Regions from separate parts of the Nitrospirillum guaranorum genome, predicted to be linked through region 2. Evidence: predicted binding sites of a transcription regulator. Region 2 holds the regulator's gene; the other holds the start of a gene.
The links. The regulator PhoB, encoded in region 2, activates phosphate uptake and scavenging genes when phosphate is short. The targets are predictions, from matches to a motif close to TNTCATAAAACTGTCA.
Positions count from the first base shown of each region.

Region 1: pstS (phosphate ABC transporter substrate-binding protein PstS) is a predicted target of PhoB. The motif match lies at 1,580-1,595, and genes of this name have one in related genera.

Region 1 is NZ_JAYEES010000003.1:981,882-988,890, forward strand. It holds gene UAJ10_RS13385 (OprO/OprP family phosphate-selective porin) at 1-1,031, opposite strand, end outside; gene pstS (phosphate ABC transporter substrate-binding protein PstS) at 1,745-2,797, shown strand; gene pstC (phosphate ABC transporter permease subunit PstC) at 2,978-3,949, shown strand; gene pstA (phosphate ABC transporter permease PstA) at 3,994-4,839, shown strand; gene pstB (phosphate ABC transporter ATP-binding protein PstB) at 4,845-5,660, shown strand; gene UAJ10_RS13410 (chloride channel protein) at 5,813-7,009, shown strand, end outside.
Region 2 is NZ_JAYEES010000003.1:397,764-404,772, forward strand. It holds gene UAJ10_RS10665 (class I SAM-dependent methyltransferase) at 1-524, opposite strand, end outside; gene UAJ10_RS10670 (AraC family transcriptional regulator) at 642-1,481, opposite strand; gene UAJ10_RS10675 (FAD-dependent oxidoreductase) at 1,622-2,794, shown strand; gene phoB (phosphate regulon transcriptional regulator PhoB) at 2,953-3,657, opposite strand; gene phoU (phosphate signaling complex protein PhoU) at 3,753-4,517, opposite strand; partial or broken gene UAJ10_RS10690 (ATP-binding protein) at 4,847-6,265, opposite strand; gene UAJ10_RS10695 (NADP-dependent malic enzyme) at 6,556-7,009, opposite strand, start outside.

The sequences.
Region 1 (7,009 bases), 580 kb from region 2:
AGCACGTGCGAACCGGCGGCGTTCACGCCGTTGGTCTGCGGCGGGGCGTACATGTAGCCGACGTCGCCACCGATGTGGACGATGGTGTGCTCATCGTTGATCGGACGGAACGCGGCGCGGGCGAACGCGGCCTTCTGGTCGTCGGCGACGCCGGTCACGGCGCTGGAGGTGACCGAGGCGGTCGCGCCACTGGTGCTGGTCAGCACGGTGGTGCTGCCGAACGGGCTGGTGTTGACGTTGGCGCCCGTCAGGTACACGTCGGCGAAGTAGTTGTCGCCGAAGGTGCGCACGCCGGCCGACAGGCGGCCTTCGCTGGCGATCAGGCCGGTGACGACGTTGGTGATGCCGGGACGTTCCAGCAGGCCGATGTCGTTCGAGCTGATGCTGTCTTCAAAGGTGATGGCCGGCTGCATGGCGCCGACGTCGATCAGCCAGCCCTTGTAGCCGGTGTAGGTCAGCTGCGCGGTCTGCAGGCGGCCGGACTGGTTGAAGCGGCCGGGGAAGTCGGCCGTCACGTTGTAGGTGAAGTCGTTGAAGGCCTTGCCGGCGAAGCCGATGTAGGCGCGACGGAAGTTGAAACCGTCGGTGATGTCCTTGTTGGCCCGGTTGTCGGGGTTCTTGGCATCCTGGAAGTTATAGCCGTAATCCAGGTGGATGCGGCCGACGGGCTGGAAGCTGAACGCCTTGTCCGCGGACGTGAAGGTGGGCACGCCGTTGGGGAAGGTGATGCTGGGCAGGTTCGCCGTGGCGGCGGTGGCCGAGGTGGCGGCCTTCTCGGCGGCGGCCTTGGACTCAGCGGCCGCCTTGTTGGCGGCGTCGGTCTGGGCCGAAATCGCCTGCAACTGCGCCTGCAGCGCCTGGATCTGCTTGTTCAGGGCGTCGATCTGCGCCTGGGTGGCCAGCGGGGTGGCGGCGGCGGCGGCAGTGGCGGAGGCGGCGTTCGACTTCTTGGTCTCAGCAGCGGAGGCGCCGGCGGCGGCGAAAGCCACGCCCAGCACCGTGCTAGCGAGCAACACGGTCTTCAGGTTCATTCCTAGATTCTCCCATCATCCGGTCTACGGCATGCCGCCCAATCCCGGGGTTTCGGGGCCGACGTCACGCGTTTGGAGCGTTTGGGCTGCGGCCCTAACGAAGCGCTCGGTAGCAATATAGCATGACAGCGAGACTGCTAAAGGTTGACAGATTTATGAAAGGGTCTGGCTGTGGCGCCGATGCAACAGTTTCGAGTCGGGCGTTTTAGGGGGCTTAAAGTAAGGCGGGGCAACAAATTGGGGACTACGGCAGTAGAGTTCGGACAGGGGCGGCGCCCGGTGAAAAAGAGGGCGGGCCGATCGACTGCATCTATAGTGTTGTGAATAGGGCGCACCCTGGGGCCTGCTTATGGCGACCGTCGGCGTGCCGCCATGGCGGAGAAAAAACGGCGGCGGGCCGCGCATCCGCCGACTCTTGAAAAGAAATTGAGAATCAGCGTTGACTCAGGGGAACCGCCGGGTTGTGGCTTGTGTTGCCGCGGCGCGCCAGCGCCGCCGGCCGGTACGGGGCGTGAACGAGGGGGCGGGCTGCGACAAAACGCCCACGGTTTCACAAAACTGTAACAGAGTCGTCACCAAAGGTTCAGGACCCGGAATCTAGGGTCCGCCCGTCGAGACGGGATCAGGAAGCGGTCGCGGGGGCATACCCCTGGGCGGACCGGCCGGGGCCCCGAGACGGTCGACTAAGACGTTCCAACCCGTGGGGGAATCCCGTGAACTTTCAACCGAAGAACCTGCTGAAGGGCATGGTTGCCGCCGCGGCCGCGGTGGTGATGGTGGGCGCCGCCCAGGCTGCCGACATCAGCGGCGCCGGCGCCACCTTCCCGTACCCCATCTACGCCAAGTGGGCCGAGGCCTATAAGGCCAAGACCGGCGTGGGCCTGAACTACCAGTCCATCGGTTCCGGCGGCGGCATCAAGCAGATCAAGGCGAAGACGGTCACGTTCGGCGCCTCCGACATGCCCCTGAAGGCTGAAGAGCTGAAGGAAGCCGGCCTGCAGCAGTTCCCGATGATCATGGGCGGCGTCGTCCCGGTCGTGAACGTGAAGGGCATCGCCCCCGGCCAGATCCAGCTGGACGGCCCGACCATCGCCAAGATCTACCTGGGCCAGATCGCCTCTTGGAACGACCCGGCCATCAAGGCGCAGAACCCCGGCCTGAACCTGCCGAACACCTCCATCGTCCCGGTGTACCGTTCCGACGGGTCGGGCACGAACTTCCTGTGGACCACCTACCTGTCCAAGGAAGACAAGGAATTCGCCGAGCGCGTCGGCGCCAACACCTCGGTGCAGTGGGCCGCCGGCCTGGGCGCCAAGGGCAATGAAGGCGTCGCCAACATGGTGAAGCTGACCGACGGCGCCATCGGCTACGTCGAGTACGCCTACGCCAAGCAGAACAGCCTGACCTTCACCAAGCTGAAGAACCACGACGGCAAGGTCGTCAGCCCGGAGATCAAGGCCTTCCAGGCCGCCGCCGCCGGCGCCGACTGGGCCAACGCCCCGGGCTTCTACCTGGTGCTGGTCGACCAGCCGGGTGCCGACAGCTGGCCGATCACCGGCGCCAGCTTCATCCTGGTCTACAGCCAGCCGCAGGACGGTGCCGCCGTCGCCGAGGCCCTGAAGTTCTTCGACTGGGCCTACAACAACGGCCAGGCCGCCGCCGAGCAGCTGGACTACGTCCCGATGCCGGCCGCCGTGGTCGCCCAGGTCCAGAAGTCCTGGGCCACGGTCAAGACCGCCGACGGCAAGCCCGTCTGGTCGAAGTAAGAGTCCTCGGGTAAAAGGAAGCGCCCGCGGGGCTTCGGCCCCGGGGACGAAGGTTGGGAGAGGGGTCGCCTACGGCTCCTCTCCCTCTTTGTCGGCTTCCTTGATGAACATCCGGGTTTTTTAGGTCATCGCGTTTCAGGTTATCGCAGGGCCTACGGCCGGAGGGGTGCTTTGGTGGACATGGCGGTAAAGGCATCGGACATCAGCGCGGAAAGTCCGCGGGCGCGCACGCAGCGCCGCAACGACCTTCTGTTTCGCGGCGCCACCCTATTCTTCGCCCTCCTGGTGCTGACGCTCCTGGGTGGTGTCATCATCTCGCTCATTCATGGCGCGTTGCCGGCCCTGAAGGCCTTCGGCTTCGGCTTCGTCACGACCGAGATCTGGAATCCGGTGACGGAGAAGTTCGGCGCCCTGGCGCCCATCTACGGCACGCTGGTCACCTCGGCCATCGCCATGCTGGTGGGCGTGCCCGTCAGCTTCGGCATCGCCATCTTCCTGACCGAGCTGTGCCCCGCCTGGGCCAAGCGGCCCATCGGCATCGCGGTGGAACTGCTGGCCGGCATCCCCAGCATCATCTACGGCATCTGGGGCCTGTTCGTGTTCGCGCCCTTCCTGCAGCGGACCGTGCAGCCCTTCCTGATCAACACGCTGGGCACCATCCCGGGCATCGGCGCCTGGTTCAAGGGTCCGCCCTACGGCATCGGCGTGCTGACGGCCGGCCTGATCCTGGCCATCATGATCCTGCCCTTCATCACCTCCATCACCCGCGACGTGTTCGAGACCATGCCCGCCATGTTGCGCGAGAGCGCCTACGGCCTGGGCGCCACGACGTGGGAGGTGGTGCGCGACATCACCATCCCATACACCCGTGTGGGCCTGGTGGGCGGCGTCATGCTGGGCCTGGGCCGCGCGCTGGGTGAGACCATGGCCGTGACCTTCGTCATCGGCAACTCGCACCACATCGCGTCCTCGCTGCTGGCGCCGGGCACCACCATCTCGGCCGCCATCGCCAACGAGTTCACCGAGGCGGTGGGCGACACCTACACCTCCTCCCTGATCGCGCTGGGCCTGGTGCTCTTCGTGATCACCTTCATCGTGCTGTCGCTGGCCAAGCTGATGCTGGTGCGCATGAACCGCAAGGCGGGGACCTGATCCATGGCCATCACCGACACCTCCCCCCCGGCACCAACTTCGCGATGGGCCGCTACAGGCGCCGCAAGGTTGGCAACACCATCACCATGGGCCTGGCCGTGGGCGCCGCCGTCTTCGGCCTGCTGTGGCTGGTCTGGATCCTGGCGGTCCTGCTGATCAACGGCCTCAGCGCCATCAGCGTCGGCATGTTCACCCAGATGACGCCGCCGCCCGGCAGCGCCGGCGGCCTGCTGAACGCCATCTTCGGCAGCATCGTCATGACGGTGCTGGGCATGGTGATCGGCACGCCCATCGGCATCATGGCCGGCACCTACATGGCCGAATACGGCAAGGGCACGAAGCTGGCCGAGGTGACGCGCTTCATCAACGACATCCTGCTGTCGGCGCCCTCCATCATCGTCGGCCTGTTCATCTACACCATCGTCGTGGTCCCCATGGGCCACTTCTCCGCCTGGGCGGGCTCCATCTCGCTGGCCGTGCTGGTCATCCCCGTGGTGGTGCGCACGACCGAGGACATGCTGAACCTGGTCCCCGGCTCCCTGCGCGAGGCCGCCGCCGCCCTGGGCGCGCCGCGCTGGAAGGTCATCGTGCAGGTGACCTACCGCGCCGCCCGCAGCGGCATCATGACCGGCATCCTGCTGGCCGTGGCCCGCATCAGCGGCGAGACGGCGCCCCTGCTGTTCACCGCGCTGAACAACCAGTTCTGGAGCGTCAACATGAACGCTCCCATGGCGAACCTGCCGGTCACCATCTTCCAGTTCGCGCTCAGCCCCTATGAGGACTGGCAGCGGCTGGCTTGGGGCGGTTCGCTCATCATCACGGTCGCCATCCTCGCGCTCAACATCGGCGCCCGCATGCTCGCTTCCATCGGCACCAAGAAAGGCCAGTGATCCCCATGACCGCGCTTTCCATGACGGCGGAACAGTCCCAGGCGGCCCTCGCCACCGATGGCGACATGCGCGAGAAGATCAGTGTCCGCAACCTGAACTTCTACTACGGCGGCTTCCACGCCCTGCGTAACATCAACCTGCCGCTGTTCGACAAGCGGGTGACGGCCTTCATCGGCCCGTCCGGCTGCGGCAAGTCCACGCTGCTGCGCATCCTGAACCGCATCTACGACCTCTACCCCAACCAGCGGGCCGAGGGCGAGGTGCTGCTGGACGGCGAGAACCTGCTGTCGCCCAAGCAGGACCTGAACCTGCTGCGCGCCCGCGTCGGCATGGTGTTCCAGAAGCCGACGCCCTTCCCCATGTCGATTTACGACAACGTCGCCTACGGCATTCGGCTGTATGAGAAGCTGAGCCGCGCCGACATGGACGTGCGCGTGGAAGAGGCCCTGCGCAAGACCGCGCTGTGGACCGAGGTCAAGGACAAGCTGCGCCAGAGCGGCCTGTCGCTGTCCGGCGGCCAGCAGCAGCGCCTGTGCATCGCCCGCGCCGTGGCCGTGCGCCCGGCCGTGCTGCTGCTGGACGAGCCGACCTCGGCGCTGGACCCCATCTCCACCTCCAAGATCGAGGAGTTGGTGGATGAGCTGAAGCCCGACTACTGCATCGCCATCGTCACGCACAACATGCAGCAGGCGGCCCGCGTCTCCGACTTCACTGCCTTCATGTACCTGGGCGAGCTGGTGGAATACGGCGCCACCGACACCATCTTCACCGCGCCCAAGGAAGAGAAGACCGAGCAGTACATCACGGGCCGCTTCGGCTGATCCGGCGGCGGGCCATGATGCGGGATTGAGGGGCGGCGTCCTGGGGGATGGCCGCCCTTTTCCATAGAAGCGCCGCTTTTATCGTCCATATCGGGCCGGTCCCCTGCTATCACCCTTGTCCTGACCGGACGCGGCCCCATTTCCCCGATACCATGGATACCTTCCCGCCTTCCCCGCAGACACCGGCCGCGCCCTCCGGCCCGGAGTCCGCACCGGAGGCGGGGGCGGATGGGACGGCCGCGGGCGCCCTGGGCTCCACCCACGGACCGCAACAAGGTGGCCCGCGCCGGCGCGCCGGCCGCCGCCTGCCGGTGGTCTGGCGGGCCCTGACCCACGCCCTGACGCCCAAGGGCCTGCGCTCCTCCGAACTGTCGCTGGCCTTGCTCAGCGTGCCGGTGGGCATCGGCGTGGGCCTGGCGGTGGCGGGGCTGCACGCCCTGGTCCTGGCGCTGCACAGCCTGGCCTTCAAGGTGCCGTTCGGCGATCACATCAGCAGCGCGCTGTTCATCCCGTCCAGCCTGGCGCTGGCGGCACCCGTGGTGGGCGGCGCCCTGCTGGCGGGCCTGGGCCTGCTGTTCCGCCGCGCCCGCGACACCGTCGACCCCATCGAGGCCAACGCCCTGTATGGCGGTCGCATGTCCCTGCGCGACAGCCTGCGCCTGACCCTGTCCATCGTCGTGTCGCATGGTGCCGGCGGCTCGGTGGGGATGGAGGCGGCCTTCACCCAGACCGGCGCCGGCCTGGCGTCCAACTTCGGCCGGCGGCTGAACCTGCGGCGCAACGATCTGCGCACCCTGGTGGGCTGCGGGGCGGCGGCGGCCATCTCCGCCGCCTTCACCGCCCCCCTGGCCGGCGCCTTCTACGCGTTCGAACTGGTCATCGGCACCTACACCCTGGCCACGCTGGCGCCCGTCTGCGTGGCCGCCGTGGTCGCCAACCAGGTGGCGCAGATGGCGCTGAACCGCCCGGCCCTGTTCATCCTGGCCGAACCGCCGGTCATCCGGGGCGGCGATTTCGCGACCTTCCTGCTGGTCGGCCTGGCCGCCGGGGCCCTGGCCATCCTGACCATGCAGGCTGTTACGTATGCGGAACGACTATTCCGCCAGCTGCCCATTCCCCGCGCGCTGCACCCGATTCTGGGCGGCCTGTTGCTGGGTCCCATGGCCCTGGTGCTGCCGGGCGTGCTGGGCGGCGGGCAGGGCGCCCTGCAATACGGCTTCGACCATGGCTACGGCCTGGGCCTGGCCTTCGTGATGCTGGTGGCCAAGGTGGTGGCGTCCGCCCTGTGCCTGGGCGCGGGCTTCCGTGGTGGCCTGTTCAGCGCGTCGCTGCTGCTGGGCAGCCTGTTC
Region 2 (7,009 bases):
GTGACGTTGCGCAGGCCGAAGGCGATGGTATAGGCGTCGACCGAGCGGTCGGCCAGGGGCAGCGACTCGGCGTTGCCCACGGTCCAGTGAAGGCCGCCCCGGCTCTCCTCGCTCTTGTCCCAGCCGGGCAGGCTGCCCTTGTCGATGCCCCGGTCGCGGCCCACGCGCACCATGGCCTCCGTCAGGTCGCAGACCATGATCTTCGCGCTGGGCGCCTTGGCCGCCATGCGGAAGGCGATGTCGCCGGTGCCGCCGGCGACGTCCAGGATGGTCTCGCCCGCGCGGGGGTTCACCAGGCCGACGAAATCCGCCTTCCACAGCCGGTGGATGCCCACCGACATCAGGTCGTTCATGATGTCGTAGCGGCTGGCGACGCTGGAGAACACGCCCTGCACCAGCGGCGCCTTCTCCGCCGGGTTGATGGCGCGGAATCCGAAGGATCGCGCCTCACGCTCCTGCGCCGTCAGGGCGTCGGCTGCGGTGGTGTCAGCGGTGAAGGGCGGGGGCGTGGGATGGTCGACCATGGCCGCACCATAGCGTCGGGAAGGGCGCTTGGGTAGCGGGCTTGGTGGGCAGCCCTGCCCTGAAAAGGGAACAGGATAAACGGCCTATCCGTTCGGTCCCCATCGCGTCGGCGGTCGTTATGCCGCATCGCTGCGCCGGGCGAAATAGCGGGCGGGCGGCTCGCCGAAGGCCCGGCGGAACATGGCGATGAAGTTGCTGGGCGTGGCATAGCCCAGCGCGTCCGCCACCTCCGCCACCGGCTCCCCCCTCGCCAGGCGTTCCAGGGCCTGGGTCAGGCGGGCCTGCTGGCGCCACTGGGTCACGCTCAGGCCGGTTTCCGCCGTGAACAGGCGGCGGGCGGTGCGTTCCGACAGGCCGGCCTCGCGCGCCAGCACGTCCAGCGTGCGGTCGTCGTCCGGCGCCTCCAGCAGGCGCAGGGCTAGGCGCAACAGGCGGGGGTCGGTGGGCATGGGCAGGTGCAGCGGTTCGCGTGGGGCCAGGCGGACCTCATCCAGCAGCACGGCCAGCAGCCGCTCCTGCTCCGGCGCCAACGCCGCCTCCAGCGGCCATTCCGCGACCCGCCGCACCAGGGACCGCAGCAAATCGCTGATGCCCATGACGCTGGGACGGTCGGGCAGGCCGGCGCTGGCCTCCGGCGTCAGCATCATGCCCCAGCCATCCAGCACGCCGCTGATGGTCACCTTGTGCATCATGCCGGGTGGCATCCACCCTGCCCGCTGCGGCGGCAGCATCCAGGACCCATGGGCGGTGCGGATATGGACCAGGCCGTTGGCGATGCAGAACAGCTGGCCGCGCCGATGGGCGTGCCAGTCGATCTCCCGCGTGCCCATGCGGGTCCGGTCCTCCGCCGAATGGCTGCCCCAGAAGGTCAGAACGGGCGGGCCATCCGCCCGCTCGCACATCTCCAGGAAGGCTTCCTTGGTCAGGCGGGTGGTGTCATTGGCGGCGGGGCGCATGGATTTCCTCGGCGGGGCTGGCGGCCGGCGAACGGTTTGGCCGTTTCGCATTATTTTTCGTCCGACTGTCGTTATCAAGCATACCCCGTTCCGCGGTATCGAATCCCCACTGCAAAGTTCCAGTGACGATGGTGAGAGACATGGACGGGACGCGGGTGGCGATCATCGGCGCGGGCCTGGGCGGCCTGTGCCTGGCGCAGGCGTTGACGCGCGCGGGTATCGACTGCGTTGTGTATGAGCGGGATGCGGCCTTGGACAGCCGGTCCCAGGGTTATCGCCTGCGCATCGACGCGGACGGCGCCGATGCCCTGTCCCGCTGCCTGCCCCCCAACCTGTATGACCTGTTCCGGCGCACCTGCGCCGTACCCGCCCCGCGCACCCGCTTCCTGGATGGCCGGCTGGCGCCGGTGACGGGCCGGGCGCCAGCGGTATGGAGCGCGGCTGACGATGGCGCCCCGAGCCGGGAGACGGCCGGCGACCTGTGCGCCCACCGCCAGACCCTGCGGGAAATCCTGCTGATGGGCGTCGCGGACCGGGTGCGCTTCGGCGCGGCCTTCCAGGCGCTGGCCGTGGGTGCCGATGGCCGGGCCCATGTCGCCTTCGCCGACGGCACGTCGGTGCGCGCCGACCTGGTGGTGGCGGCCGATGGGGTCAACTCCGCCGTCCGCCGCCAATTGTTGCCCCAGGCGGAGCCGTTGGACGTTGGCGCGGTGTGCCTCTACGGCCGTACCCCTTTGACGGCCCCGGTGCGGGCGGCGGTGGGTGACGACCTGTGCGCCGGCACCAGCGTGGTCTTCGCTGACGGTTATGCCGGCATCATCGAGCCCATGCTGTTCGACCCCACGGAGGGTGACCGGGGCGGGCTCAGCCCCGTGGACGACTATCTGTACTGGGCGCTGATCGGCCCCAGGACCCGGATGACGGGGCGCTTCCCGGGTGCCGCGCCGGCGGCGGTGGCGGACCATCTGGCGCGTGACTGGCATCCCCAGCTGCGGGGCCTGTTCCGGCATGCCGATCCCGGGGAGATGGCGCTGCTGCCGGTACGCAGCGCGCGGCTGGCCCGCACCTGGCCCTGCTGGACACCGGGGCCAATCACCTTCCTGGGCGACGCCATCCACGCCATGAGCCCCGCCGGCGGACTGGGCGCCAACGTCACCCTGCGCGACGCCGCCGTGCTGGCGGCCAGCCTGTCCCGCGTCCCCTCCGTCACGGCGGCGGCACGGGAGTACGAGGCGGAGATGCGCACCCGCGCGGCCCGCGCCATCCACCTCTCGGAAGTGGGCGCCGCCGCTTTATTCGCGGACGTGTTTTGAGAGGTTAGGCGCTTCATACCAGCGGCACGAGCAAACTCGTGCCGCTGTAGGACGCGACCGCGTTCGCCGGAACTTTCCGGGGAGCGCAGCGGACTGGAAAGTGAGGAAGGCAAGCGGGCGGATGCCCGCGCCCGCCGCCTGAGGGCACCCTCAAATACTCAAGCCGACTTCATGTCCAGGGCATAGCCGGCCGAGCGCACCGTGCGGATCATGTCCAGTTCGGTGTCCTCGTTCAGGGCCTTGCGCAGGCGGCGGATGTGCACGTCGACGGTGCGGGGTTCGACATAGACGTCATGGCCCCAGACGATGTCCAGCAGCTGCTCACGCGAGAACACGCGGCCCGGGTGCTGCATGAAGTGGCGCAGCAGGCGGAACTCGGTGGGCCCCAGGTGGATGTCGCGGCTGTTACGGCGCACGCGGTGGGCCGCCAGGTCCATGCTGATGTCGCCGTAGCGCAGCAGTTCCTCGGCCAGCGAGGGCACCGCCCGGCGCAGCACGGCGCGGATGCGGGCCACCAGCTCGGTCGGGCTGAAGGGCTTGGAGATATAGTCGTCGGCGCCGGAGTTCAGGCCGCGCACCTTGTCCGCCTCCTCGCCCCGGGCGGTCAGCATGATGATGGGGATTTCGCGGGTCTTGGGGTTGCGGCGCATCTGGCGGCAGACCTCCAGCCCGCTCATCAGCGGCAGCATCCAGTCCAGCAGCACCAGGTGCGGCGCCTGCTCGTCGGCCAGCAACAGGGCTTCCTCGCCGTCGCCGGCGGTCAGCACCCGGAAGCCTTCCTTCTCCAGGTTGTAGCTCAGCAGCGTGACGAGGTCGGCTTCATCCTCGACGATCAGAACCAAGGGCTTCAACGAGGCGTTCATGGGGTGTCCCTAAAACTGGCTGTCCCGGGTCGGGGTAAGCGGTGGCGACTCTAATCGTTTACAGGCCCGGGCGTGCAGGGGGCCGGGGAAAGGGCTCACAAATCGTCCACGGCGTCGGCGCCGTGCAGGCCGCTGCCATGCAGGTCAACATCGGCCGAGGGGCCGACGAGGAAGCTGGACTGGTCATGCTTGGGCCGGTCGGAGGTCAGCGTCTGGCCCAGCACCAGGAAATGAATGGTTTCCGCGATGTTGGTGGCGTGGTCGCCCGCCCGCTCCAGATTCTTGGCGATGAACAGCAGGTGGGTGCAAGGGGTGATGTTGCGCGGGTCTTCCATCATGTAGGTCAGCACCTCGCGGAACAGGCTGGTGTACAGGTCGTCCAGCTCCTCATCCCGGTTCCAGGCGTCGATGGCCTTGCCCACGTCGCGGTCGATATAGGCGTCCAGCACGTCCTTCAGCATGCTTTCCACCAGCTTGCCCATGCGCGGGATGGCGCTGACGGGCCGCACGGCGGGCAGCTTGGCCAGCGCCATGCTGCGCTTGGCGATGTTGGCGGCATAGTCGCCGGTGCGTTCCAGGTCGGCGGAAATCTTCAAGGCGGCCAGGATTTCGCGCAGATCGCTGCCCACGGGCTGGCGCAGGGCCAGCATGCGCACGGCCTCCTGCTCGATGCCCCGTTCATAGTCGTCCAGCTGGTGGTCGGCCTGCATCACCCGGGCGGCCAGATCCACGTCGCGGCGCACCACCGCCTGGACGGCGCCATCCACCTGGGCCTCGGCCACGCCACCCATCTGGGTGATCAGGTTGGACAGGCGCTGCAGCTGCTGCTCGAACGACTTAACCGTATGCTCGGCCGGCATTCTCTTACCACCCCACCCCCGGCGGTCCTGGCCGGGGCATGAAAAACGGCGGCCGGCGGGACACGTCGCCGGTCGGGCAGGGTGGACCATAACGACAGGTCGCTATGGAATTGCTACAGATAAGCGACAGTTTTATGACGGTGCGTCCGGGCGCGCCGTTCCTCGAAAGGCACGTTACCTCAGTGGCTTATCTCATACGGGCGTAGCGCCACCACGGGCCTGACCGGCGCGGCCCCGCCGTCATGCGGCGCCCCGGCCGCTTTCCTGTGACAGATTCTGGGCAGATTGGGGTACGGGCTTTTCCGCCTTCTCCCCGTTTTCTCCACACCGGGCAGGTGCACGGTGAAGGTGCTGCCCTTGCCCACCTCGCTGTCGATGGTCAGCCGGCCGCGGTGGCGGTTCACGATATGCTTCACGATGGCCAGGCCCAGGCCGGTGCCGCCCAGGGCGCGGCTGCGGGCGGCGTCCACGCGGTAGAAGCGCTCGGTCAGGCGGGGCAGATGGGTGCGGGCGATGCCCTCGCCCTTGTCGGTCACCGACACCTTGATGCCGGCCACCTTCTGCGGCGCCTGGCGGGCGCGGATGCCGGTGGCACCCGGCGCCGGCGGCGCCTCCGCCCGTTCCAGCGACACCACCACGTCGGTCTGCTCGCGCCCGTACTTGATGGCGTTGTCGATCAGGTTCTGGAACACCTGGGCCAACTGATCCTCATCGCCCTGCACGCGCGGCAGGTCCTCGCCGCCCTGGACACGGATGGTGATCTTGCGCGCCGCCGCCTTCAGCTCCAGCATGGCGACCACGCTCTGCACCAGTTGGGCGACGTTGGCCTCCCCCGTGGGGTGGGTGTGCTCGTCAAGCTCGATGCGCGACAGGGACAAGAGGTCCATGACCAGGCGCGACATGCGGCCGGCCTGCTCCTGCATGATGGCCAGGAAGCGGTCGCGGGCGTCGGCGTCGTCGCGGGCGGGGCCGCGCAAGGTCTCGATGAAGCCCACCAGGGTGGACAGCGGCGTGCGCAGCTCATGGCTGGCATTGGCCACGAAGTCGGCGCGCATCTGTTCCGACCGCTTGATGGCGGTGATGTCGTGCAGGGTGACGATGGCGGTGATCTCGTGCTGCGGCGCGCCGTCCTCCGCCGCCGGGCGGAAGGGCGTCACCCGCACCTCCAGCACGCGCTCCACCGGCAGGGGCAGGGTGAATTCCACCCGCCGGCTGTCGCCGCCGGCCAGCACGGCGTCCACCGCCGCCAGGACGTCGGGGTTGCGCACGCTGACCGCGAGGTCACGGCTCAGCATGCGGTCGCCGAACAGGGCGCGGGCGGCGCTGTTGGCGCGGCTCACCTTGCGCTTGTCGTCCACCAGCATCAGCGGGTCGTGCAGGGCCTCCACCACCGCCTCGTCGGCGGCCAGGCGGTGCTCGATCTCATCGCGGTGGCGCAGCCAGTTCTGGTGCAGCTGGGCGATGTCCTCCAGCAGGGCGGCGCCGGTCAGGGTGCGGGCCTGGGGCGGGGGCAGGAACGTGCGGCGGTCCCGCACCTGGTCCAGATAGGCGGCGATCAGCCGGCTGTCGCGCAACACCAGATGGCGGGCCACGGCGGTCACGGCGGCCACCAGGGCGAACGCCGCCAGCGCCAGCAGGATGTTGAGCCGTCCGGCGATCACCAGCGCGCCCAGCAACGCCGCCGTCGGCGCCAGCATCAGCACGGCGATGGCGACAAAACGATCTGGACGCGTTTCCAAACGACTCATCTCCCAAACCCACCCATGCTGGTTCCCGCGACTCGGCCAAAACAGGCCAGGTCAAAAGTGCGCCTTCCCGTTCATTGCACCGAACATAGCGCAGGAATGGCGCCCGGAACCCACGTCATGGAAGTTTAATCCCGGGACAGGCGGCGGACCAATCCCGCTTCATAAGAAAAGGCCGCGACCTATGGGGATGCCCCCGCCGGCCGCGGCCCGTTTTTACTTGAACCCCGCCGCCGGCCATGACCGGCGGCGGGCGGATACTGGATACGCTTTTCCGCGTCCGCCCCGGGATGTCAGCCGACGGTATAAAGGCTGTCGTGGGCCGCCATGACGGCGGCGGTCAGCAGTTCGTTGGACGTGGCGCCCATCTGCACGATCTGCGCCGGCTTCTCCAGGTTGATCAGCAGCGGGCCGATCAGGGTGCCGCCGCCCATCTTCTGCAGCAGCTTGGCGCCGATGTTGGCGGTGTGCAGCGCCGGCATGATCAGCACGTTGGCCGGGCCGGACAGGCGGCTGAACGGGTACAGGCGCTTCATCAGGTCGTGGTCCAGGGCCACGTCCACCGACATCTCGCCCTCATACTCGAAATCGGCGCCGCGCTGGTCCATCAGGGCCACGGCGTCCCGCACATGCTGCGCCCGCTCCCGCATCGGCTGGCCGAAGTTGGAGAAGGACAGAAAGGCCACGCGCGGCTCGTGCCCCATCTGGCGGGCCATGCGGGCCGCCCCTTCGGCGATGCAGACCAGC